Regions from separate parts of the Shewanella sp. MEBiC00475 genome, predicted to be linked through region 2. Evidence: predicted binding sites of a transcription regulator. Region 2 holds the regulator's gene; the other holds the start of a gene.
What was found. The regulator FliA, encoded in region 2, starts transcription of late flagellar genes. The targets are predictions, from matches to a motif close to CTAAAGNTNNNNNNNNNNNNGCCGATA.

Region 1: FCN25_RS06520 (cytoplasmic protein) is a predicted target of FliA. The motif match lies at 4,124-4,150, and genes of this name have one in related genera.

The regions. Positions count from the first base shown of each region.
Region 1 covers NZ_CP039928.1:1,470,356-1,482,847, reverse strand. Annotated here, with positions in the region: partial or broken gene FCN25_RS06540 (aromatic amino acid transport family protein) at 1-666, opposite strand, end outside; yybP-ykoY riboswitch at 901-1,023, shown strand; gene FCN25_RS06535 (TMEM165/GDT1 family protein) at 1,107-1,661, shown strand; gene mdtD (multidrug transporter subunit MdtD) at 1,672-3,099, shown strand; gene FCN25_RS06525 (STAS/SEC14 domain-containing protein) at 3,413-3,793, shown strand; gene FCN25_RS06520 (cytoplasmic protein) at 3,894-4,088, opposite strand; gene FCN25_RS06515 (MarR family winged helix-turn-helix transcriptional regulator) at 4,223-4,714, shown strand; gene chrA (chromate efflux transporter) at 5,052-6,203, shown strand; gene FCN25_RS06505 (methyl-accepting chemotaxis protein) at 6,325-7,989, shown strand; one part of gene prfB (peptide chain release factor 2) at 8,203-8,277, shown strand; one part of gene prfB (peptide chain release factor 2) at 8,279-9,301, shown strand; gene lysS (lysine--tRNA ligase) at 9,357-10,859, shown strand; gene FCN25_RS06490 (FAD-dependent oxidoreductase) at 10,995-12,492, opposite strand, start outside.
Region 2 covers NZ_CP039928.1:3,674,193-3,686,684, forward strand. Annotated here, with positions in the region: gene fliQ (flagellar biosynthesis protein FliQ) at 1-117, shown strand, start outside; gene fliR (flagellar biosynthetic protein FliR) at 121-924, shown strand; gene flhB (flagellar biosynthesis protein FlhB) at 933-2,066, shown strand; gene flhA (flagellar biosynthesis protein FlhA) at 2,190-4,289, shown strand; gene flhF (flagellar biosynthesis protein FlhF) at 4,319-5,704, shown strand; gene FCN25_RS16445 (MinD/ParA family protein) at 5,709-6,593, shown strand; gene FCN25_RS16450 (RNA polymerase sigma factor FliA) at 6,586-7,305, shown strand; gene cheY (chemotaxis response regulator CheY) at 7,350-7,733, shown strand; gene FCN25_RS16460 (protein phosphatase CheZ) at 7,747-8,484, shown strand; gene FCN25_RS16465 (chemotaxis protein CheA) at 8,500-10,653, shown strand; gene FCN25_RS16470 (chemotaxis response regulator protein-glutamate methylesterase) at 10,684-11,877, shown strand; gene FCN25_RS16475 (membrane anchored protein in chemotaxis locus) at 11,870-12,334, shown strand; gene FCN25_RS16480 (ParA family protein) at 12,380-12,492, shown strand, end outside.

The sequences.
Region 1 (12,492 bases), 2.2 Mb from region 2:
TCTGAGCGCCACTGCATCGCCATTTAGGTAGCGCACAATGGTTGCAATACACACATGGAAACCAAATGAGGTGAATACCACCGGGATGGCCGCTAACCATAATTGTTGTAGCGCCATTCCTTCAGCAACATTAGTTGAGTAATTGTTTAGTGCGCTGATTACGTTAACGTCTGGTAATAAAAATGCCACTACAATAACCAGTAACACCACCATAGAGGTGAATAAAATCCGTGAAACTTTATCAATCCATTTCACGCCAATGGCAATTAATCCACCAAAAAAAACCGTAAATAATATTACCGCCACTTGGTTGCTCATATTAATACCGATGGGGGCTAAGCGGGTTTCTAATAGCGATGAGCCTCCCATCAGATACACCATGGTTAAAGCAAACAATAAACTGAGAAAGGAACCGCCTTGGATTAGCTGGCCGATGTTACCCAAGGTTTTACCGGTAATTGCGTGGACGTTATCGCCGACACCGCTGTGAAGATTAATTTCTAACATTAATAACGAGGTGTAAGCCGATAAGGCCCAAATAATCACTAATAAAATTAATGCGGGGATCATTCCCAAGGCTGCAGTTGCTAATGGTAGCGCGAGCATACCTCCGCCAATTGCCGTGCCAGCGACGATTGAAATAGAGCCTAAAGTTTTAAAATTCACAGAAAACGTCCTGTCTAATTATTATTTTATTTGTGTCGGACATTAGCAGAAGGGGGGATGAGCAGGCAAGGATCTTTGATTGTTAAAGGCTAACAGCCGTGTTTATAAACAATTACATAACATTATACTTAACTGTTTTATACTCGACTTATGCAATAGTGTAGCATTACATCAGTACCGCAGAATAGCTTCAGCATTGTGAGCGTTGATTAAATCTTTTCATAAGTTATAATGCCGCTTGTTTTAGGGGAGTAGCTAACCTAGCACGTCGACAAGATGTGATTAGGAGTAAGTGTCAACATACTTGGCCAAATGCCATGGTACTTACAGCAAATCATTGATACTAATTGATTTGCCATGCAAGACCTAAGCACAGTAACTGCATTAAGGGGTATGTGGTGGCTTGTGCTTAGTTGTCATTTACCCCTAGGAATATCACATTGGAAGCTTTATTCGCCTCAACTCTTACTGTTGCCATCGCTGAAATTGGCGACAAAACTCAATTATTAGCATTATTACTAGCGGTCAGATTTCACAATAAAACCGCTATTATCTCAGGTATTTTACTCGCTACATTATTAAATCATTTTCTTGCGGCATGGTTAGGTCAGTGGGCAATTGCCTGGATTGACCCACAATGGGCAACCTATTTGGTGGCGGGTTCATTTTTTGCTATTGCGTTATGGGTCCTTATACCCGATAAAATGGATGATGATGATAATCGCTTCTATAAACTCGGTGCTTTTGTTGCTACGTTTATATTGTTTTTTATTGCTGAAATGGGTGATAAAACTCAAATTGCGACGGTAGTCTTAGCGGCAAAATATCAAGCACTGACATGGGTTGTCATCGGCACTACATTAGGTATGCTGATTGCCAATGTCCCAGTTGTATTGGCTGGAAGTTTTAGTGCAAATAAATTACCTATGAAGCTTATTCATCGAACCTGTGCTGTGATTTTTATACTACTCGGTGTGGCAACGCTGATGTGGTAAAGGAGGTTTAATGCCCAATAGCCGAGTTCTTGATAGTGATGCCGCCCGAGGATTGCCTTGGGTTGTCGCGATTGCTTTTTTTATGCAGTCACTTGATGGAACGATTCTGAACACCGCGTTACCAGCGATGGCCAACGATTTAAGCGAAGATCCTTTGCGTATGCAAGGCGTCATTATCGCTTACATGTTAACGGTTGCTTTGTTAATCCCTGCTTCAGGCTGGATTGCTGATCGCTTTGGCACCAAAAAAATCTTCTTTGGTGCGATTTTATTGTTCAGTTTAGGATCACTGCTTTGTGCATTGTCCAATTCATTAGACATGCTGATTGGCGCTCGGGTTGTGCAAGGGTTAGGTGGTGCTTTGATGTTGCCTGTTGGAAGACTGGTGGTGCTGCGGGCATATCCACGCTCGGAATTAGTACGGATCATGGGATTTATTACCATTCCCGGTTTACTGGGTCCTTTGCTCGGCCCTACTCTGGGCGGTTGGATGGTGCAATACCTGACATGGCATTGGATCTTTTTGATCAATCTCCCTGTCGGCGTGGTCGGTTGCTATGCCGTGTGGAAGTTTATTCCCGATTTACGCGGCAAAGAAAAATCGCGTTTTGATAGTCTAGGTTTTTTGTTATTTGGCAGTGCAATGTTGTTGATTACCATTGCCATGGAAGGGTTAGGGGAACTGGACCTGCCGCACTTACGGGTGATGTTGTTGTTATTTGGCGGCATGGCGTGTTTGATAGCATATTGGCTACGAGCCGGTCGAATAAATAATCCGTTATTTTCGCCTTCATTATTTAAAACAAGAACATTTGCTATCGGTATTTTTGGTAATCTTTTTGCGCGCTTGGGCAGTGGCGCATTGCCATTCCTAGTGCCTTTATTATTGCAAGTTGCGCTAGGTTATTCACCTTCTCAAGCTGGGATGAGCATGTTGCCATTAGCCGCAGCAGCTATGATAGCTAAGTCGCTGGCTCGACCTATTATCGAATGGTTTGGTTATCGCTTGGTGCTAACGATTAATACTTTGGCGCTGGGATTGATGCTTGCAAGTATGGGGCTGGTAGGTGAACAAACGCCATACTGGTTGTTGTTGTGCATGTTGGCGATTCTTGGTGCAATTAACTCATTACAGTTTACGGCAATGAATGCCGTGACTCTTATTGATTTAGACGATGTGAATGCCAGTAGCGGCAATAGCCTGTTGTCTGTGGTGGGACAGTTATCATTAAGTCTCGGTGTTGCGTGTGCTGGTGCTCTGCTAGGTGGTTTCAGTGCAGAAGTTGGCAGTGATGATATGACGACCGTTCTGCAAGCTTTTCAACGGACTTTTGTCACTGTTGGCATTATGGCGATGTTAGCCGCGACCATTTTTTCACAACTGTCTAAAGATGTTGGCCGAAGGGTTAAGGATTCAGAAGATAACATTGCACTTTAAGGTACATAGTTACATGATACTGTCCGCAGATGTCCTGGTGTTTGTTGAGCCAATCCACATCATACTCCGATGCTATTAGCCTTGGTTATTTAACGATAGCGGCAAAGTCGTTTTTTTATATTCTTAGTTTTCGCGCTAAACTCTTACATGCGTAAGGCATTAAACAATCAATCTCGGGTAAAACGTCACAACTCACACCATTTTTGTGCAGTCTTCCACACATTTTCTCCCGTAAACGCTTAAAATATATACATGACCGTTTCTAATCTGCACCTACATTTGATTATGTAAAATATAATAATGGAGTCACGTTATGGATATTAAGAGACATGGTTTATCAATAGGCATAAACCGAATTGAAAATGTGTTTTTTGTTACATTGAAAGCCGTTGGCACATTAACCCACGAAGATTATCTTGTCATTACGCCCATGTTAGAAGGAGCACTGAACCAAATAGCACAACCTAAAGTGAGTTTGTTCTTTGATGCCACAGAATTAGATGGCTGGGATTTACATGCCGCTTGGGATGATTTGAAGCTTGGATTAAAACATAAATCTGAGTTTGAAAGAGTGGCTATTTGGGGGCGTAAAAACTGGCTTGAGTGGTCGGCAAAAATTGGCAGTTGGTTTATTGCGGGTGAAATTAGATATTTTGAAGACCAAGATGAAGCCTTAAAATGGCTTCGCTATTAATCAGATGTTCATTATAAGCGGATCTTGAGTAGTGCATGTGTCGTTAGCGGTGTTATAGGGTATTTAACCCTAGGAAAATATTCCCTAGGGTTATAACAATTTATGCCGTTGTATTGACATTATGACCACTGTTGCCAACGGGCTGCGGAGCAGGTAGTTGCGCTGCTTCAATGAGTTGCAATGCCATTTTACCTTCAACCTGTTGCTGTTCTTTAGCCCTTACGGCCACTTTTAAGCTACTGCCAGAATCAATCGTTGTAGGCATTGAAGACGGTGAATTAACACTAATTGACATAGTTAACCTTAATATAAAGTTGGATGGTAATAGTATATCGGCCGAGAATCGAAATGCTTGATGCATTTTTGATTATAGGTTGTGCACAACCAATGTTATCATTAATCAATAATATTGGTTAGTGGAGTAAAACCATGTCTAATAAAGCGTTTATTGAATCTCAATTACTTGCGGCACAAAATCCGCTAGCACTTGAAAACCAGGTGTGTTTTTCTTTGTACAGTGCCGCGAATGCGATGATCCGCGCATATCGACCATTGTTAGATGAGCTGTCGCTGACTTACCCACAATATCTAGTGATGATGGTGCTTTGGAAAGAGCCAGGCATAAGTGTTAAAACCTTAGGGGATAAATTACATTTAGATTCTGGCACGTTAACCCCATTACTAAAACGTTTAGAGAATAAAGCGTTAGTCACCCGTGGACGCAGTGAGTTGGATGAACGTGTGCGTGTGTTACATGTCACGGTGCAAGGCCAACAGTTATATCAGCAAGCCTTGACTATTCCTGAGCAAATGCGTTGTAAAGTCGGTGGCAGTATCGAAGATTTGCAACAATTAAAGCAACTGTGTGATCAAGCATTTATTGCGCTTAATTCTGGAGAGGTGAGTAATTGTGAAATGTGATGAACTTGAGCATGATGATTGTCTCATGAATACTCAACTATCATGAGCTTGAGTCAATAAGTTTACTGCAACAACAGTTAAGCTATTTTATTGATATTCACCCGTTAGCAAAGGTTAGCGCCAGTATTAAGCGGGAACTGCATTTTACACAAGCCAAGATGGTTACCCTTGGAACTGTTCACCAAGCAAGTTTACACTTGATTAACCCCCAGAGTGACAAACCGCATATGTGATGGGGCTCGCTATTGTCTAAAGACATGCTCTAAAGATATGCAATCATAAAAGTGTCATCTTAATGTCATAGTATTGTTTATCAACATAAAAAGGTATCAGAACTATGTGGCAAATATTCAGTCGTTTTTTAGCGCTAGGGTTAATTAGTTTTGGCGGCCCTGCGGCACATATTGGTTACTTTAGAAAAGCATTTGTTGATGAATTGCAATGGCTAGACAGTAAACAATATTCCAGTTTTGTCGCTTTAAGCCAGTTTATGCCTGGCCCTGGCTCAAGTCAGGTTGGTTTTGCCATTGGCTACCATCGTGGTGGTTTATTGGGTGGGTTAGCGGCCTTTTTAGGGTTTACTTTACCGTCTTTTTTACTGATGTTTTTATTTGCGGTAACTAGTGCCCAATGGTTAGATTTAACAGCCGTTGAGGGCGCTATTCACGGCCTCAAACTACTGGCTGTTGTGGTTGTCGCTGATGCGACCTTGTCAATGTTTGGCCAGTTTTGCCAGCGTAAAACAACTAAAGTATTAATGGCCGCAACCGCTGTCGCGACGCTATTAATGCCTTCATTATCAATGCAAATTGCGGTGTTAATAGTGGCTGCTGTTGTCGGGGTTATGTTGTTGACTCGAGGTGAGGCTATTACCCCAGATGCTCCAGCTATCAAGCTTAATTATTATTGGTTAGCATTATTTATTATCGGATTAGCCACATCGTTTTATTTCATTAATCAACCCGATAGCCTTGGGCAAATTTTTGCAAAATTCTTCCAAGTCGGTAGTTTGGTTTTTGGTGGTGGACACGTGGTGCTACCATTACTTGAAACCAGCGTGGGCGAATACATGACCCCAGACCGTTTTTTAACGGGTTACGCGCTTGCACAAGCTATTCCTGGCCCCATGTTTACGTTAGCCACTTTTTTAGGTGCTGACTTATGGTTAGAGTCACCTATTCAGGGGGCATTAGTCGCCACATTCGCTATTTTTATTCCGGGTTTTTTATTAATGCTGGTGGGGTTAAAAAGTTGGCATTCAATCAGTCAGCGGCCAGCTATTGCTGGTGCGTTAGCGGGAGTTAATGCGGCTGTTGTTGGGTTGTTGCTTACAGCACTTTATCAGCCGGTGTTCACTAGTGCGGTAACTATGCCGTTGGATATGGCGTTGGTGATTATTGGTTTTACTCTCTTAAAAGTCTTTAAGCCTGGGCTTGTATGGCTGGTGATTGGATTTGCAGTAATCGGTAGTGGATTGCCAATGTTGTAAAACGGTTATTATATTGTCTGTTTTTGCGACATGCTTCACTCTATGGTGCTGCATTTATGAAGGTTTTTTATTAAATAAACTATAATAATAAGTAGATTTTACCTACTAAGGCCTAACCATTATGCTGGGATCTTCTCTACGCAATAAACTACTTGGACTATCATTAATTCCACTGTTATTAATCCTTATCGTATTGCTGAGTCTTTTTTATGTTAATGAAAGCGCATCATTGACCAAAGATATTGAGACTTTTCGCAGTGAATTAATTTCAGAACGTAAAAATCAACTTAAAGAAACAGTTCAGGTTGCACAAGGCATTGTTGAATATCAACTTGCTTTAGGTGATGAAGGTGATGTCAAAAATGCTTTAAGAGACTTGCGTTTTGGTACAGCGGGGTATTTTTATATTTATGATGATACAGGTGTGAATATTTTTCATGCCACTATACCTGCACTTGAAGGTCAAAACAAAATTGATATGACCGACCCTAATGGGACTAAAATCATTGTTGGATTGTTGGATGCAGCTAAAGCGGGTACTGGTAATTTTTCGTATTACTATCAAAAACCAGGTAGCGACAAGCTTATTGAAAAATTAGGTTTTGCAGTAATGATACCGAATACTAATTGGATGTTAGGTTCAGGCGCTTATATTGATGATATTGAAGAGTCTATTGCTGCTTACGAAGTTTATAAAACTGAAGAGATGAACCAGAAAGCATTTTTATTTTTATTAATCGCGTTAGGACTTGCTGGTGTGACGGCCTTTGCCGTGGTGCTGATTGCACACAAAATGGTAGTGCCAATTAAAAATATGGCTATCTCGTTACATGACATTGCCAAAGGCGAAGGGGATTTAACCAAACGCTTAGACGTATCCAGCGAAGATGAGATTGGCCAATTAGGTAGCGCATTTAATCTGTTTGTTGACAAATTACAGCATATTATTGGTGATGTAGCCGGCGCTACGGACAGAGTTAAACATGCTGCTCAAAGTATCAGTGGGCAAACCATGTCGATGTCTGAGCAACTCAACCACCATAATAATGAGGTGGATCAAATTGTCACCGCTATCACCGAAATGTCAGCGACAGCCAATGATGTGGCCCACAACACGAATATGGTAGCAGAAGCCACCCATGCGGCCTCAGACAATGTAGCGAAAGCACAAAACTGTGTTGATACCTCATTAACCGAAGTATCCCATTTAATGGAGCAAATCGACAATGCAGCCGCAGATGTTAAGTCATTAAGTGAGCAATCTACAAAAATTAATACCGTACTTGGTGTGATAGGTGGCATTGCTGAACAAACCAACTTATTGGCGCTTAACGCAGCGATTGAAGCTGCACGAGCGGGCGAACAAGGCCGAGGGTTTGCAGTAGTTGCCGATGAAGTAAGAAACTTGGCCAGTCGCACTCAAACCAGTACGGTTGAAATTAACGAAATGCTGGCCGAATTGCATAAGCTCGTGACTAAGGCTGTACAAACCATGGCCGAAAGCCAAACCAGTTGTTTAAGTTCGGTTGAGTCTTCAAGGGCTATTTCTGAGAGTTTAGGTGCTGTTACCTCATCCGTAACCAGTATTAACGACATGAGTACTCAAATTGCTACCGCAGCAACAGAGCAAAGCTCAGTAACTGAAGAAATTAATCGTAATATTAATTCAGTACAAGAAATTGTGAATATGTTATTAACAGCTAGCCAAGATGCTTCTGGTATGAGTAAAACGGTGGCGAATGAAGGTCAGACGCTGTCTGAGCTGGTTGGGCAGTTTAAGATATAAACTAATTGCCATTGTAAGAGCTACATAAAAATGAACCCTCAGAGGGTTCATTTTTTTATGTTTTATCCGCAATCGAGATGAGTGCAATACCCTTGGCACATATTCATCATTAGTTTGTTAATAATCGCTCTTCTGGTCTAGGTTTAGTACCTGTCATGGGGTAAAATACGCCGTTGCACCTTTTGTTAACTGCTAAATATAAGTTGAATATTCATGTTTGAAGTTAATCCAGTAAAATTCAAAATCAAAGAGCTCGCTGAACGTACTGAGTTACTTCGGGGGTATCTTTGACTACGCTGCCAAAAGTGAGCGTCTCGAAGAAGTCAATCGAGAGCTAGAAAGCCCTGAAGTGTGGAATGAGCCTGAACGTGCTCAAGCCTTGGGTAAAGAGCGCGCCGCATTAGAAGCCGTTGTTAAAACTATTGATGATATGGACACGGGTCTTGAAGACATCGAAGGATTGCTAGAACTGGCAATCGAAGAGGATGACGAAGAAACGTTTAATGATGCCGCTACCGAACTTGAAAGCCTAGACTCTCGTCTGGCCGATTTAGAATTCCGCCGCATGTTTTCTGGAAAAAGCGACGCTTCAAACTGTTATCTTGATATTCAATCTGGTTCTGGCGGCACCGAAGCACAAGACTGGGCCAACATGGTTCTGCGGATGTATTTACGCTGGGGTGACGCACATGGTTATAGCCCAGAGTTAATGGAAGTCACAGATGGCGATGTAGCAGGTATTAAAGGCGCTACGATTAAGTTTACTGGCGAATATGCTTTTGGTTGGATGCGAACTGAGACGGGTGTGCATCGCTTAGTTCGTAAATCGCCATTTGATTCATCAGGTAAACGTCATACTTCTTTTTGTTCGGTTTTCGTTTACCCAGAAATTGATGACGATATTGAAATTGATATAAATCCATCGGATTTACGTATCGATACTTACCGCGCATCAGGCGCGGGTGGTCAGCACGTCAACAAAACAGATTCAGCGATACGTATTACGCATTTACCGACTAATACAGTGGTGCAATGTCAAAACGATCGCTCGCAACACAAAAACCGTGACTCTGCTTTTAAGCAATTAAAAGCCAAGTTATACGAGTTAGAAATGCATAAGCAAAATGCCGACAAGCAAGCCGCTGAAGATGCAAAATCAGACATCGGTTGGGGCAGTCAAATTCGTTCATACGTATTAGACGACGCCCGTATCAAAGATTTACGTACAGGGGTTGAGAACCGTAACACTCAAACTGTGCTGGATGGTGATTTAGATAAGTTTATTGAAGCCAGCCTAAAATCAGGACTTTAATCAAAATTAATACTTCCCGCCATGTAATGATGGTAGGTAAAAGCGAGAATATAACATGACTGAACACGTACAAGATGAAAACAAACTGATTGCTGAGCGTCGCGCAAAATTAGACTTTATGCGCACCACCTGTCCTGCTAATGCTCACCCAAATACATGGCATCGCAGCCATAAAGCGGCTGAACTTCAGGCACAATACGGTGAGCAAACCAAAGAAGCATTAGAAGAATTAGCTTTTCAAACCAGCATTGCTGGCCGTGTTATGGCTAAGCGTGGTCCGTTTTTGGTGATTCAAGATGTGTCTGGTCGTATTCAAGCTTATGCTGGTAAGCCAGTACAAGGCGATTTAAAAGAACGTTATCAAGGTTTAGACATCGGTGACATCATTGGTGTTAAAGGTCAGCTGCATTTATCTGGTAAAGGCGACTTGTACGTTAACATGGAAGAATATGAGTTACTGACCAAAGCATTGCGTCCGTTACCTGAAAAATTCCACGGTTTAACAGACCAAGAAACGCGTTACCGTCAGCGTTACGTTGATTTGATTGTCAATGAAGATTCTCGCAACGCATTCATTATGCGTTCTAAAGTGGTTTCTGCTATTCGTAACTTCATGATGAAAAAAGAGTTCATGGAGGTTGAAACCCCAATGATGCACGTTATTCCTGGTGGTGCTTCAGCACGTCCGTTTGTGACTCATCATAATGCGTTAGACATGGCTATGTACTTGCGTATTGCACCCGAATTATATTTAAAGCGTTTAGTTGTTGGTGGTTTTGAGCGAGTGTTCGAAATTAACCGTAATTTCCGTAACGAAGGTTTATCACCACGTCATAACCCAGAATTCACCATGATGGAATTCTATATGGCGTATGCTGATTACAACGATCTTATGGATTTAACTGAAGAAATGCTCAGTTCAATTGCCATTGATCTATTAGGCAGTGCCCAAATGCCATACGGCGAGCACACCGTAGATTTTGGTGGTCCTTATGCCCGTTTAAGCATGTTAGAAGCGATTCAGAAATACAATCCTGACAACGCGACTATTCAGGCTATGACTTACGAGCAAGTTAAAGACCTAGAGTTTATGCGCGATTTGGCCAAGAGCCTAGGCATCAAGCTAGAAAAATTCTGGACTTGTGGTCAGCTGCTAGAAGAAATATTTGGCGAAACTGCTGAAACTCAATTAATGCAACCAACCTTTATTACTGGTTATCCTGCAGATATTTCGCCTTTGGCGCGCCGTAACGACAATAATGACTTTATTACTGACCGTTTTGAGTTCTTTATCGGTGGTCGCGAAGTGGCTAATGGCTTTAGTGAGCTTAACGATGCTGAAGATCAAGACCGACGCTTTAAAGCGCAAGTTGACGCAAAAGATGCTGGCGATGATGAAGCTATGTTTTACGATGCAGACTACATCACTGCACTTGAACACGGTTTACCACCAACTGCAGGCCAAGGAATTGGTATCGATCGTTTAGTGATGTTATTCACTAACACCCATACTATCCGCGACGTGATTTTATTCCCAGCAATGCGCCCACAAGCGTAAATGCATTTGTTGGCTATTTGTTATTGAGTCGCTGACATTAATAAAACCAAAACCAGCCCGCGGGCTGGTTTTTTGTTTTATAACTTACTGAATAAGAGCGCTTGATGGTCTTATTCTTTTAGCGCTAGTGATTGATTAAAAGCGCGCATTTACCATTTGGTAAGTTTTATAACCACCAGTGAGGTTGCGTACTTTAAAACCATGTTGGACTAGCATGCGATAAGCCACATGACCGCGCAAACCCACTTGACAGAATACCAATAATTCTTTGTCTTTAGGGAGTTCATCCAGTCTATCTCGAAGTTCTGGCAATGGAATATTCATTGCGCCGTCAATTGAACCCACAGCGGTTAGTTCACCAGGATTACGAACATCGACAATAATTTGTTTCGCGCTCAAGTTAAGTAAGTCTTGAGTGTGACAAATAGCTTCGTCACCTAATAACACATTCGCGGCAACCATACCGGCTTGATTGACCACGTCTCGAGCCGAACCAAAAGGTGGCGCGTAAGTGAGTTCGAGATCAGCTAGATCATATACCGTCATTCCAGCGCGTTGCGCTACGGCTAATACGTCAATACGTTTATCTACACCATCAATTCCAGCGGCCTGAGCACCTAAAATACGGCCAGATTCAGGGCAGAACAACAGCTTTAAGGTAATAGGATGAGCCCCAGGATAATAGCTGGCATGGCTTGCTGTGTGCACATAGATTTTTTCAAATGGGATACTTTGCCTTAGTAAGCTTTTTTCATTTAACCCCGTTGAAGCAATGGCCATATCAAATAACTTACAGATAGCAGTACCTTGGGTGGCACGATATACCTTGTCACCACCAAGCATGTTATCTGCCGCTAAGCGTCCTTGACGATTTGCGGGACCAGCAAGTGGAATCAATGAGGGGTTTCCAGTAACGAAATCAGCTGTTTCGATTGCATCACCGACAGCATAAATATCAGGGTCAGAGGTTTGCATCCGCGCATCAACGCGAATGCCGCCAAGCTTACCTAATGCTAAACCGCACTCAGTTGCCAAGCTGGTTTCAGGTTTTACGCCAATAGCGAGGATCACTAAATCTGTGCCTAAGATATTGTCATCACTCAAGGATAATTCGAGATGGTTATGGGCGGTTACGGGTTTATCATAATCATCGGTATTATCTGCATCAGTCAGTGGAATTGGGCACTCATTAACTGCGGTTAAGCCTGTTTTTAAGCGTAAATCGACCCCGTTATCGACCAGCTTTTGATGTAGCATGTTGGCCATTTCAATATCAACAGGCCCCATCACTTGATCCGCGAGTTCGAGTAAGGTGACTTCCAACCCTATATGGCGCAGCGCTTCTACCATCTCTAAACCAATAAACCCACCGCCCACAACTGTGGCATGTTTAGGCTTATGCAACATAAGATTAGACAGTATTTTATCCATATCAGGAATATTGCGCAGACTATACACAAAATGGTTATTGATGCCGCTAATCGGAGGTTTAATGGGTGATGCACCTGGGCTAAGTAACAACTTGTCGTATGACTCTTGATACGTTTCATTGGTCATAAGGTTACGTATGCTAAGTTGCTTAGCTTGTCTGTCGATTGCAATGACTTCATTGAACACTCGGACATCAACATTG
Region 2 (12,492 bases):
TTACCCCGTTTACTGGTAACGTTATTTGCGTTGATGTTTTTAGGCCATTGGCTAGTGCAAACCATGATGGAATTTTTTATCGAGATGGTGAATCTCATTCCACAAGTGATAGGTTAAGTCATGGACATTTTGTTTGGTGAAATTAGTCAAACAATAGCTGCCTATTTATTGCCTTTTTTTCGTATTTCATCCATGTTGATGGTCATGATCGTCTTTGGCGCCAATACCACTCCAACTCGAGTTAGGCTGATGTTATCCGTTGCGATAACAATGGCCGTTGCGCCTATTTTACCCCCGATTGAAAATGTCGAGTTAATGGCATTAAGTTCTGTCTTTGTCATTTTGCAACAAATACTAATTGGGGTGACCATGGGGTTTGTCACCTTAATGGTAATGCAAACTTTTGTGTTAACGGGACAGATTATTGGTATGCAAACCAGCTTAGGTTTTGCCTCAATGGTTGATCCTGGTTCTGGTGCACAAACACCTGTAGTAAGTAACTTTTTTCTATTACTGGCAACATTGATTTTTTTGGCTGTAGATGGTCATTTATTGATGTTTAAAATGCTGGTGGCGAGTTTTGAATCGATTCCAATTTCAAATCAAGGTATCTCAATCGCTAATTATCGCGCTCTTGCTGAATGGGGCGGTTTTATGTTTGGTGCCGCATTAACTATGTCTATTTCGGCTATTATTGCCTTGTTATTAATTAATTTATCATTTGGTGTGATGACGCGTGCGTCACCCCAATTGAATATTTTTTCGATTGGTTTTCCAGTCACCATGGTCAGTGGTTTATTTATTCTATGGTTAACATTGGGACCCATCATGGAGCATTTTGATGAAGTCTGGTCAGCTGCACAGTTACTTTTGTGTGATATTTTGCTGCTTCAATGTCCAATTGATAGTTCAGTCGTTTTCTAGGGACACTGATGGCAGAAAGTGATAGTGGTCAAGAACGCACCGAGGAGCCCACAGGGAAACGACTTGAACAAGCTCGTGAAAAAGGTCAGGTCGCTCGTTCTAAAGAGCTCGGTACCGCAGCTGTACTGATTGCTGCATCGGTTGGTTTTTCGATGACAGGACCGGCAATTGCCAAAAGCCTCTATACCATTATGAAGCAAATATTTTCCATGGAACGTGATCAAATTTTTGATACTAACTCCATGTTTCGGGTATGGGGCATTGTTGGAAACGAGCTAGCCTGGCCGTTAATGAGTTTTATTGCTTTACTGGCATTTGTGTCTTTTTTGGGTAATATCGTTTTAGGCGGTATGTCTTTTTCAGTAAAAGCGTTTATGCCTAAAGGCAGTAAATTAAACCCAATGAACGGCTTTAAACGCATGTTTGGCACTCAAGCCTTAGTTGAGCTTACTAAGGGGATAGCTAAATTTTTAGTGGTTGCATTATCCGCTTATTTTCTCCTAAGTTTTTATTTTTATGATATTTTAACTCTGTCTGGTGATCACCTTCCTGGTAATGTTTACCATGCTTTAGATTTACTTATTTGGATGTTTATCCTGCTATGCTGTTCAATGCTATTTATTGTGATTATTGATGTACCCTTTCAAATTTGGAATCACAATAAACAACTGAAAATGACTAAGCAGGAAATCAAAGATGAATATAAAGATTCAGAAGGTAAGCCTGAAGTTAAGGGCCGTATAAGACAGATGCAGCAAGAGTTGGCACAGCGACGTATGATGACTGAGGTGCCTAATGCAGATGTTATTGTGGTTAACCCTGAACATTATGCGGTGGCAGTTAAATATGACGTAAAACGTTCGTCAGCTCCATTCTTACTCGCTAAAGGCGTTGATGACGTTGCTTTTAGGATCCGAGAGATTGCTCGTGAGCATGATATTGCTATTGTTTCTGCACCACCACTTGCTCGCGCTATTTACCATACCACTAAGATTGATCAACAAGTGCCAGAAGGTTTATTTACCGCAGTAGCTCAAGTATTAGCGTATGTATTTCAACTAAGACAATACCAGAAAGGTAAAGGCCGTCGACCTAAAGCCATCCCACTTAATCAACCTATCCCTGATGATTTGAAGCATTAATCACCACTCAATTAGCTTATGTTGTGCAATAACTAATAGTGGCTCAATTTTTGCTTTATAGTTTTATTGGCGTCAAATATCAGTACTTTATTTCGCAATAGACTATACGAAGGGTTTACCTCAATGGATGCAAAAGCAGCTTTCGGGCAATTTAAACAAATAAGACTGGCGACATTTAAAGGTATTGGTACACCTTTATTGGTGCTTGCGGCGCTGGCAATGGTAGTGTTACCCATTCCTGCTTTTTTGCTCGATATCCTTTTCTCATTCAATATCGCGTTAGCATTAGTGGTGTTGCTTGTTACTATTTATACCGATAGACCCCTCGATTTTGCTGCATTCCCTACCGTATTACTGGTGGCTACCTTGTTAAGGCTTGGCCTTAACGTTGCCTCTACTCGTATTGTATTGCTTGAAGGTCATAATGGTGGTGATGCTGCCGGTAAAGTGATCGAAGCTTTCGGTTCGGTGGTTATCGGTGGTAACTATGCCGTTGGTTTAGTGGTGTTTCTTATTTTGATCATCATTAACTTTGCCGTTGTGACTAAAGGTGCTGGACGTATTTCTGAGGTGAGTGCTCGCTTTACCTTAGATGCCATGCCTGGTAAACAAATGGCCATTGATGCCGATTTAAATGCGGGGACGTTAACCCAAGATCAAGCTCGTATTCGTCGCGCTGAAGTTACCCGAGAGGCTGACTTTTATGGTGCTATGGACGGTGCTTCAAAATTTGTAAAAGGTGATGCGATTGCTGGTATTATGATCTTAGTCATCAATATCTTAGGTGGCTTTGTTATCGGTATTGTGCAGCATGATCTAGATTTTTCTAGTGCTGTAGAAATTTATACGTTATTAACCATCGGTGATGGTTTGGTTGCACAGATCCCTGGTTTATTATTATCTATTGCCGCTGCTTTATTGGTGACTCGTCAAAATGAGTCTGGTGATATGGGCCAAATGATGTTTAGTCAGATGTTTGACAGTCATAAATCATTAGCCATTGCCGCTGGGTTATTATTTGTTATGGGTATCGTGCCTGGTATGCCCCATGTTGCATTTTTAACATTTGCATTTATTACCGCAGGTGCTGCGTACTTTGTTTACAAGCGTAACGTAGATAAAAAACAAGCCGCATTGACACTAGCGACTAAAGGGCCTGTTGAAACTAAAAATAAAGAACCTAAAGATTTAAGTTGGGATGATGTGCGTCATGTAGACACCATTGGACTTGAAGTCGGTTATCGCTTAATTCCATTAGTTGATAAGTCTCAAGGTGGTGAGCTATTAGGCAGGATCAAAGGCGTACGTAAAAAACTCTCGCAAGAATTAGGTTTTTTAGTTCCCGCTGTACATATTCGTGACAATCTAGATTTATCACCTAATGCTTATCGCATTTCGTTAATGGGCGTCGTGGTCGGGGAAGCTGAAGTTAGGCATGATTGTGAATTAGCGATTAATCCTGGCCAAGTGTACGGTAAGCTTGATGGCATTGAGACTCATGATCCAGCCTTCGGTTTAGAGGCTGTATGGATTGCACCTGAGCAACGTGAACACGCGCAAACATTGGGCTATACCGTAGTTGATACCGCAACTGTGGTAGCGACGCATATTAGTCAAGTACTCAGTAATAATGCTGCAAAACTATTAGGTTACGAAGAAGTGCAGCAATTAATGGATATGTTGGCCAAAAATTCACCTAAATTAGTGGATGGTTTTGTGCCAGATGTTATGCCTCTGGGCTCGGTCGTTAAAGTGATGCAAAACTTACTTAATGAAGGCGTATCGGTACGCGATTTACGCACCATAGTGCAGACATTGCTAGAATATGGCACTAAGAGTAATGATACTGAAGTGCTAACGGCTGCAGTGCGTATTGCGTTAAAACGTATGATTGTACAAGAAATCTCTGGTCCAGAGCTTGAAATCCCTGTCATTACATTGGCGCCAGAGTTGGAACAGATGTTGCATAAGTCTATGCAGGCTACCGGCGGTGAAGGACCTAATATTGAACCGGGCCTTGCAGAGCGTATGCAGCAGTCGTTATTAGATGCTGCTCAGAAGCAAGAAATGGTAGGGCAACCGGCCATTTTATTGACATCTGGCATGCTTAGGTCAACGCTGTCACGATTTGTTAAATACACTATTCCAAATTTACGAGTGATTTCTTATCAAGAAATACCAGACGAGAAGCAAATACGAATTGTTTCAGCTGTAGGTCAATAGTGATAATGTCAGTTTTTAGAGGTGCATAAGTGAAAATTAAACGATTTTTTGCCAAAGATATGCGCGCAGCATTGGCCCAAGTTAAAGAAACGCTAGGTTCTGACGCTGTCATTATGTCAAACAAGAAAGTCACTGGTGGGATAGAAATTGTCGCGGCGGTTGATTATGACGAACCTAAAGCCGCTATTGCGTCACAAGCGCCGACCAGCAGTTTTATGGATGTGAGTGAAGATAGAGTATCACTAGGTGCTAAACCTGCTGTGAAAGCTCAATCTAAAGTTAGCCCACCGCCAGCGGCTGATTCACTGCAAGCATTACTTGAAAAACAACATAACCGCATGACTCAGCAGATGTCAGTGCGCCAAGATGAGCCAGAATTACCTGAATGGGCTCGTCAATTAGAAGGTGCTAAGCCAGCTAAATCAGCTGCAACTTTTCAACCACAAACTACCGCGGAACATTCTAAGAAAGCCAATAAAAATCAATCTGCTGATATGGAAGAGTTGCGCGAAGAGATGGCTTCATTACGAAGCTTATTGACCCATCAAGTGTCTTCATTAATGAAGGATCAAAAAAAGCGCACCGACCCTGTTGGTGCCATGCTTGAAAGTAAATTGATTGCAGCTGAGTTTTCCCCTGCAGTAGCGGCTAAACTAGCCGGATTAAGCCAACATTACTCTCCAGCAGATTTAGTGAGAGCGTTACCACAAAGTTTAGCTAATCTACTTGATAATCAAGGTGATGACATTGTTAAACGTGGTGGCGTTGTGGCATTTGTTGGACCTACTGGTGTCGGTAAAACAACATCTTTAGCTAAAATCGCTGCGAGATTTGCTGCCCATCATGGCCCTGAACAAGTTGCATTAATTACCACTGACCATTATCGAATTGGTGCTTATGACCAATTAGCGACTTATGGGAAAATTATGGGTTGTCCAGTTAAGCAAGCAAATGATTTATCAGAATTAGAACAAATTCTTTATCAGTTTAGAAACCGGAAATTAGTGTTAATTGATACTGCCGGTATGGGACAACGTGACATGCGTCTGTATCAACAACTTGATAATTTGACAGCAAACAGTAGGATCCCTATTCGGAGTTACTTAGTATTATCTGCGACAGGTCAACGTCGCGTATTACAAGATGCGGTAGAGCACTTTAAGCGGATTCCATTATCTGGTGCTATTCTGACTAAATTAGACGAATCGATATCAATTGCAGGTGCATTGAGCGTATTGATTCAAAATGAGTTACCATTGAGTTATGTTACAAACGGTCAACGTGTTCCTGAAGACATGAAAGTGGCTGATACATTAGAATTAGCGAAGCAAGCATTAGCAGCATTAAACGAAAAAGAACAACAGACGTCACAAGACCCAGTGTGGTCTAATGACACAGCCTATGCATTTGAGTGAAAATATGACTCGGGATCAAGCAAGTGGTTTACGTATGATGAATCAACCAAATAACGATAAAGTAAAAGTAATTGCCGTATCCGGTGGTAAAGGCGGAGTGGGTAAAACCAGTGTGTCAATTAATACCGCGGTAGCGCTAGCTGAAAAGGGCAAACGTGTATTAGTGCTTGATGCCGATTTAGGTTTAGCTAATGTCGATGTCATGCTTGGGATACGTGCGGAGAAAAATTTATCTCATGTTTTGTCCGGTGATGCCGAATTAGATGACATCATCGTACGTGGACCTAAAGGTATTGGTATTGTTCCAGCTACGTCAGGTTCTCAAGCGATGGTTGAGTTAACACAAGCACAACATGCCGGTTTAATCCGTGCATTTAGTGAAATGCGTACTCAGTTCGATATTTTAATTGTAGATACTGCGGCTGGTATATCAGATATGGTGCTGAGTTTTTCTCGAGCGTCACAAGATGTATTAATCGTAGTATGTGATGAACCGACATCAATTACTGATGCCTATGCATTGATTAAAATTTTAAGCCGTGAACATGGTGTGTTCCACTTCAAAATTGTAGCAAATATGGTGCGAAGTCTACGAGAAGGTATGGAGTTATTTGCTAAACTAAGTAAAGTGACGGATAGATTCTTAGATGTCGCTTTAGAACTAGTGGCAACCGTTCCATTTGATGAAAATTTACGAAAATCTGTTCGTAAGCAAAAGTTAGTTGTTGAAGCGTATCCTAAATCACCTTCAGCTATTGCTTACCAAGGATTGGCTAATAAAATTATGACCTGGCCTGTACCACAACAGCCCGGTGGTCATTTAGAGTTCTTTGTTGAACGTCTTGTACAACGTAAACCGATACAAGAAGAAGGAACAACGAGTGAATAAAGCCGCTGCGTATACTCAGTTCGATAACAAAACGTCTATTGTTGAACAGTATGCACCGCTGGTAAAAAAAATTGCCCATCATATGCTGGCAAGATTACCAGCATCGGTGCAACTTGATGATTTATTACAAGCTGGGATGATGGGATTACTTGAAGCATCATCTAACTTTGATAACAGTAAAGGCGCTAAATTTGAAACCTTTGCGGGTATCAGAATTCGTGGCGCAATGATAGATGAAATTCGCCGTGGTGACTGGGTCCCACGTTCAGTACATCGAAATAATCGTCGTGTTGCCCAGGTAATTGATGAATTAGGGCAACAGCTTGGACGTGATGCTAATGACACTGAAATTGCTGAAAAACTTGATATGTCGCTCGATGAGTACCATCATATCTTAAATGATGTTTCTGTTGGTAAAATCATAGGCATAGAAGATCTTGGCGTTTCGCAAGATGTGTTAGTCACTGACAACGAACCGACAGATAAAACCTTTGACTCACTTGCTGAAGTGCAATTCCAATCTGCGCTGGTTGCAGCAATTAAAACATTACCAGAAAGAGATGCCTTAGTGTTGTCATTATATTATGACGAAGCATTAAATTTAAAAGAAATTGGTTTAATCCTTGAAGTTAGTGAATCGCGAGTAAGCCAGATATTAAGTCAGGCAATGCTCAGATTAAAAGCAAAACTCAAGCATTGGACACAAGAATAATAACTTATCTAGAGCAAATGAGTATCAGCTCACCGGAGGAAACCTTGGACAAGAATATGAAGATTCTCATTGTTGACGATTTTTCAACAATGAGGCGTATCATTAAGAACTTGTTGCGAGATTTGGGATTTAATAATACCCAAGAAGCAGATGATGGCTCAACAGCCCTACCTATGTTACAAAAAGGCGATTTTGATTTTGTAGTAACAGACTGGAACATGCCGGGAATGCAAGGTATCGATTTGCTTAGAGCGATTCGTGCCGATGATTCTTTAAAGCATTTACCTGTATTGATGGTAACCGCAGAAGCTAAGCGTGAACAGATTATTGCAGCAGCGCAAGCCGGTGTTAATGGTTACGTGGTAAAACCTTTCACCGCGGCGACGTTAAAAGAAAAGTTAGATAAAATCTTTGAACGACTCGCATAAGCAAGGATAAGTCATGCAGGCATCAATATCGGGGTTGATCACTCTCGAACAGGCCCAAGAACTTGTTGAGTTGCTTTCTTCTGGTCAGCAAAATAAAGCAGATGACGTTATCAGGGAGCTTGCAACACCATTGCAGCGCGAGCTTTTTGAAGAGGTCGGTAAGTTAACTCGACAACTCCATAGTGCATTAAGAGATTTTCAAGTAGATAACCGTTTATCTGAATTAGCGAATACCGAGATACCGGATGCTAAAGAAAGATTGAATTATGTTATCGATATGACAGAACAAGCTGCAAATAAAACCATGGACGCAGTTGAAGAATGTCTACCTTTGGCCGATACCATCATTAGTAATATACAATCTATGACGCCTATGTGGGATAAGCTAATGAGTCGTGATATTCAATTAGGTGAGTTTAAATCACTTTGTCATGATGTTCAGCAGTTTATGTCCCATAGCGAACATGATTCAAACCGTCTACGTGAGCTATTAAATCAAATTTTAATGGCACAAGACTTCCAAGACTTAACGGGTCAAATGATCCGCAGAGTGATAGATTTAGTTCGTGAAGTAGAAAGTAATTTGGTCTCAATGTTAACTGTGTTTGGAGATCATGTTACCGAATCATCGCCAGCTATAAACGATAATAAGATAGAAGCAGAAGGTCCCATCATGCATGCTGAATTACGTGAAGATGTTGTGACTGGTCAGGATGAAGTAGACGATCTGCTATCAAACCTCGGTTTCTAATTAGGAGTCAATTTAATGTCCTTTGATGTTGATGAAGAGATACTCCAGGACTTTTTAATTGAAGCTGGCGAGATTTTAGAGCTTCTACAAGAGCAGCTTGTTGCTCTTGAAAATAATCCTGATGACAGTGATTTACTTAATGCTATTTTCCGTGGATTTCACACTGTTAAGGGTGGCGCAGGCTTTTTAAGCCTAAAACCCATGGTTGATGTGTGTCACGAAGCTGAGAATACGTTCGACTTATTACGCACCGGAAAACGTGGCGTAAATGCAGAGTTAATGGATATTATTTTGCAAGCGGTCGACGCTATTAATACTATGTTTGCTCAAACTCAGCAGGGGCAAGAACAAGACTCTGCAGATTCTGAACTGCTCGCTAAACTCAAATTATTAAGTTCAGGCGCCCCTTTACCTTCAGAAATGACAGTTGAAGATCTTGAGCCAAGCGAACCAGAACACATCGAAGGTATCTCCTCTTCATCAGGTATATTGTCTGGTTCTGGTAGTATTGATGACATTGATGAGTCCGAATTTGAGGCATTACTTGATGCTTTACATGGTACTGGTAAAAGTCCAGTATCATCTCAAGCGGCTTTACAGCCTGCTGCAAGTAATAGCGACGAAATTACTGATGACGAATTTGAAGCATTACTAGATGAGTTACACGGTTCTGGTTCACTTTCACAAAAGTCTGATCCCCTTGTTTCACCTAAGCCGCCAGCAAGTACTCCGGTTGTTGAACCTCTAGTTGATTCAGATGAAATTACTGACGATGAGTTTGAACGCCTTTTAGATGAGTTGCATGGTAAAGCCGGTGCCCCAGCGGTTGCTAAAACGCAATCAGAACCTGTCACTGCTGCCAAAATAGAACCTAAGAAATCCGTAGTGACACCTGTTGCGAAGCCCGCGGCTGCAACGCCACCGGCGGTCACACCGAAAGTAGAACTGGTTAAAGATAAAGCTCCTGCGAAAGCACCTTCTGTTCCACAAGGCGAAACAACGGTTCGTGTAGATACAGCTCGTTTAGATGAAATCATGAATATGGTTGGTGAGTTAGTATTGGTACGTAATCGATTGGTTAGTTTAGGAATTAATCGTGAAGACGAGGAAATGTCTAAGGCCCTTGCAAATCTTGATTTAGTTACCGCTGATTTACAAGGCGCGGTAATGAAGACTCGCATGCAACCAATCAAGAAGGTATTTGGACGCTTCCCTCGTGTTGTTCGAGATATGGCGCGCACCCTAAATAAAGAAATTGATTTAATCATGATTGGTGAAGACACAGATCTTGATAAAAACCTGGTAGAAGCGTTAGCCGACCCTTTAGTTCACTTAGTTCGTAACTCGGTCGATCATGGTATCGAAATGCCGATTACGCGCGAAGCGAATGGTAAACCTCGGGCTGGTACCATTACCTTATCAGCTAGCCAAGAAGGTGACCACATCCTACTAAAAATTGAGGATGATGGTGCAGGGATGGATCCTGAGAAGTTAAAACAAATTGCAATAAATCGTGGTGTGTTAGATGAAGATGCCGCCTCGAGAATGACCGATAGCGAAGCTTATAACCTTATTTTTGCTCCTGGTTTTTCAACCAAGGTTGAAATTTCAGATATTTCAGGTCGTGGTGTAGGGATGGATGTGGTTAAAACCCGCATTAATCAACTTAATGGTACTGTTCATATAGACTCGATGAAAGGTAAGGGCACAATACTTGAAATTAAAGTGCCATTAACCTTGGCTATTATGCCGACATTAATGGTTGATGTTTCTAATCAAGTATTTGCACTGCCATTATCGAGCGTAAATGAAATCTTTAATTTAGATTTAAAAAATACCAATATTGTTGATGGCCAGCTGACGGTTATTTTCCGTAATAAAGCCGTACCACTCTTTTATTTAGAGCATTGGCTGCACAGTAAAAAGTCTACTTTTAAACATGGTGACAAAGAACGAGGCCATGTTGTGATTGTCCAGCTTGGTACCATGCAAATTGGTTTTGTTGTTGATGCGTTGATTGGCCAAGAAGAAGTGGTCATTAAACCGCTTGGTAGTATGTTGCAAGGTACACCTGGAATGGCTGGCGCGACAATTACATCTGATGGTGGTATTGCACTTATTTTAGATGTACCTGGGTTGCTAAAACATTATGCAAAGAGCAGAAAATAACAACAAAAGTTCCATTAATTAAGGACTTAAATGGCCATAAAAGTACTTGTTGTAGATGATTCCAGTTTTTTTCGACGTCGAGTCAGTGAGATTGTCAATCAAGATCCTGATCTCGAAGTCATTGCCGTTGCTGTTAATGGCAAAGAAGCTGTTGATATGGCTGCAAAGTTAAAGCCACAAGTCATTACGATGGATATTGAAATGCCTGTGATGGACGGTATAACTGCTGTCCGTGAAATCATGGCTAAGAATCCTACTCCAATTTTGATGTTTTCATCATTAACGCATGATGGCGCAAAAGCCACTCTCGATGCGTTAGAAGCCGGTGCATTAGATTTTTTGCCTAAACGTTTTGAAGATATTGCCACTAATAAAGATGATGCAATTTTTTTATTACAACAACGAATTAAAGCGTTAGGGCGACGTAGAATGTATCGTCCTAGTTCGTTAACGTCTACTTTTGTAAATGCACCTGAACCTCGTAGAACAACGATTGTCGATAAAGAAGCAAAGCTGTCTTCTCGCCCTCTAAGCAGTCGTTTGAATTCAACTACGGAAACTCGTTCAAGTATAGCGACTCCAGTTCCGGAACGTCAGACTGCTCATCAATCCACTTCTTCAGTATCGTCTATTCGAGCCAGTGGTAAGCTATATAAAGTTTTATTGATCGGAACATCAACAGGGGGTCCGGTAGCATTACAAAAAGTGTTAACGGCTTTCCCGGCTAATTATCCTCATCCTATTGTGTTGATCCAACACATGCCTGCTGCTTTTACGCCCGCTTTTGCTGCTCGGTTAAATACACTGTGTAAAATTGAAGTGAAAGAGGCCGAAAATGGTGATGTTATGCATCCTGGTTGTGCCTATTTAGCGCCTGGCGGAATGCAATTGATGATTGACCGAAATGGTATGAACGGAAGATTGAAAGTGATTCCAGGAACCCCTGAAATGAACTATAAACCGTCTGTGGATATTACTTTTGCGTCAGCATCTAAAGCTTTTGGTGGTGATGTTTTAGCCGTTATATTAACGGGAATGGGGGCTGACGGTAGAGAAGGGGCCAGAATGTTAAAGTCTGCTGGTGCGACTATTTGGGCACAAGATGAAGCTAGTTGTGTGGTATATGGAATGCCGCAAGCTATAGCTTCAGCTGGACTATCTTCTCATTCTATTGCGCTAGAAAATATGGCTGAAGCCATTTTAAAAGAGTCTAGTCGTGGCTAAGTCTGAATACTCTTTACAGACTAAGCTCTCTCTGGGGTTATTTTTATCCTTTATAGTCATATTAGTGTTAGCGGGTTTATATATTCATGCTCATCGTAAAGTCACATTATTAGAGCAAGATGTTTTACGTTTAACTGCTTCTCAAGTATTGTTGATGGCACCTGAAGACCAAGCGGCTAATATTGCTAATTGGTTAACTCAACACCCTGAACAGACAAAAGCAATGATATCGTCTGCAAAAAAGGATCAAACACAAAGCGTGTTATTGGGACCAGGAGCTTTAGATAGTGAACCGCTAACTGAAGTTGATAGCAATAAGAATGATACTGATGTTTCTGCTGAATTGAAAAAGCAAGACGTTATCGTATCGGAAAATGCTCAAGGGGTTAAAGTGATCCGTTTATCCAATGGTGGTATTCGCGTAACAACCCGTGATGATAAGCAAGATAAACAGTAGTCATTATTCGATAACAGCATCATTATGATAAGTTGAGAGGCTTTTTTGAAAGTATGGACGGTAGCTAACCAAAAAGGTGGAGTGGGTAAGACCACCACTGTAGCCAGTTTAGCCGGATCATTGGTTAAGCGTGGTCAACGTGTGTTGATGATTGACAC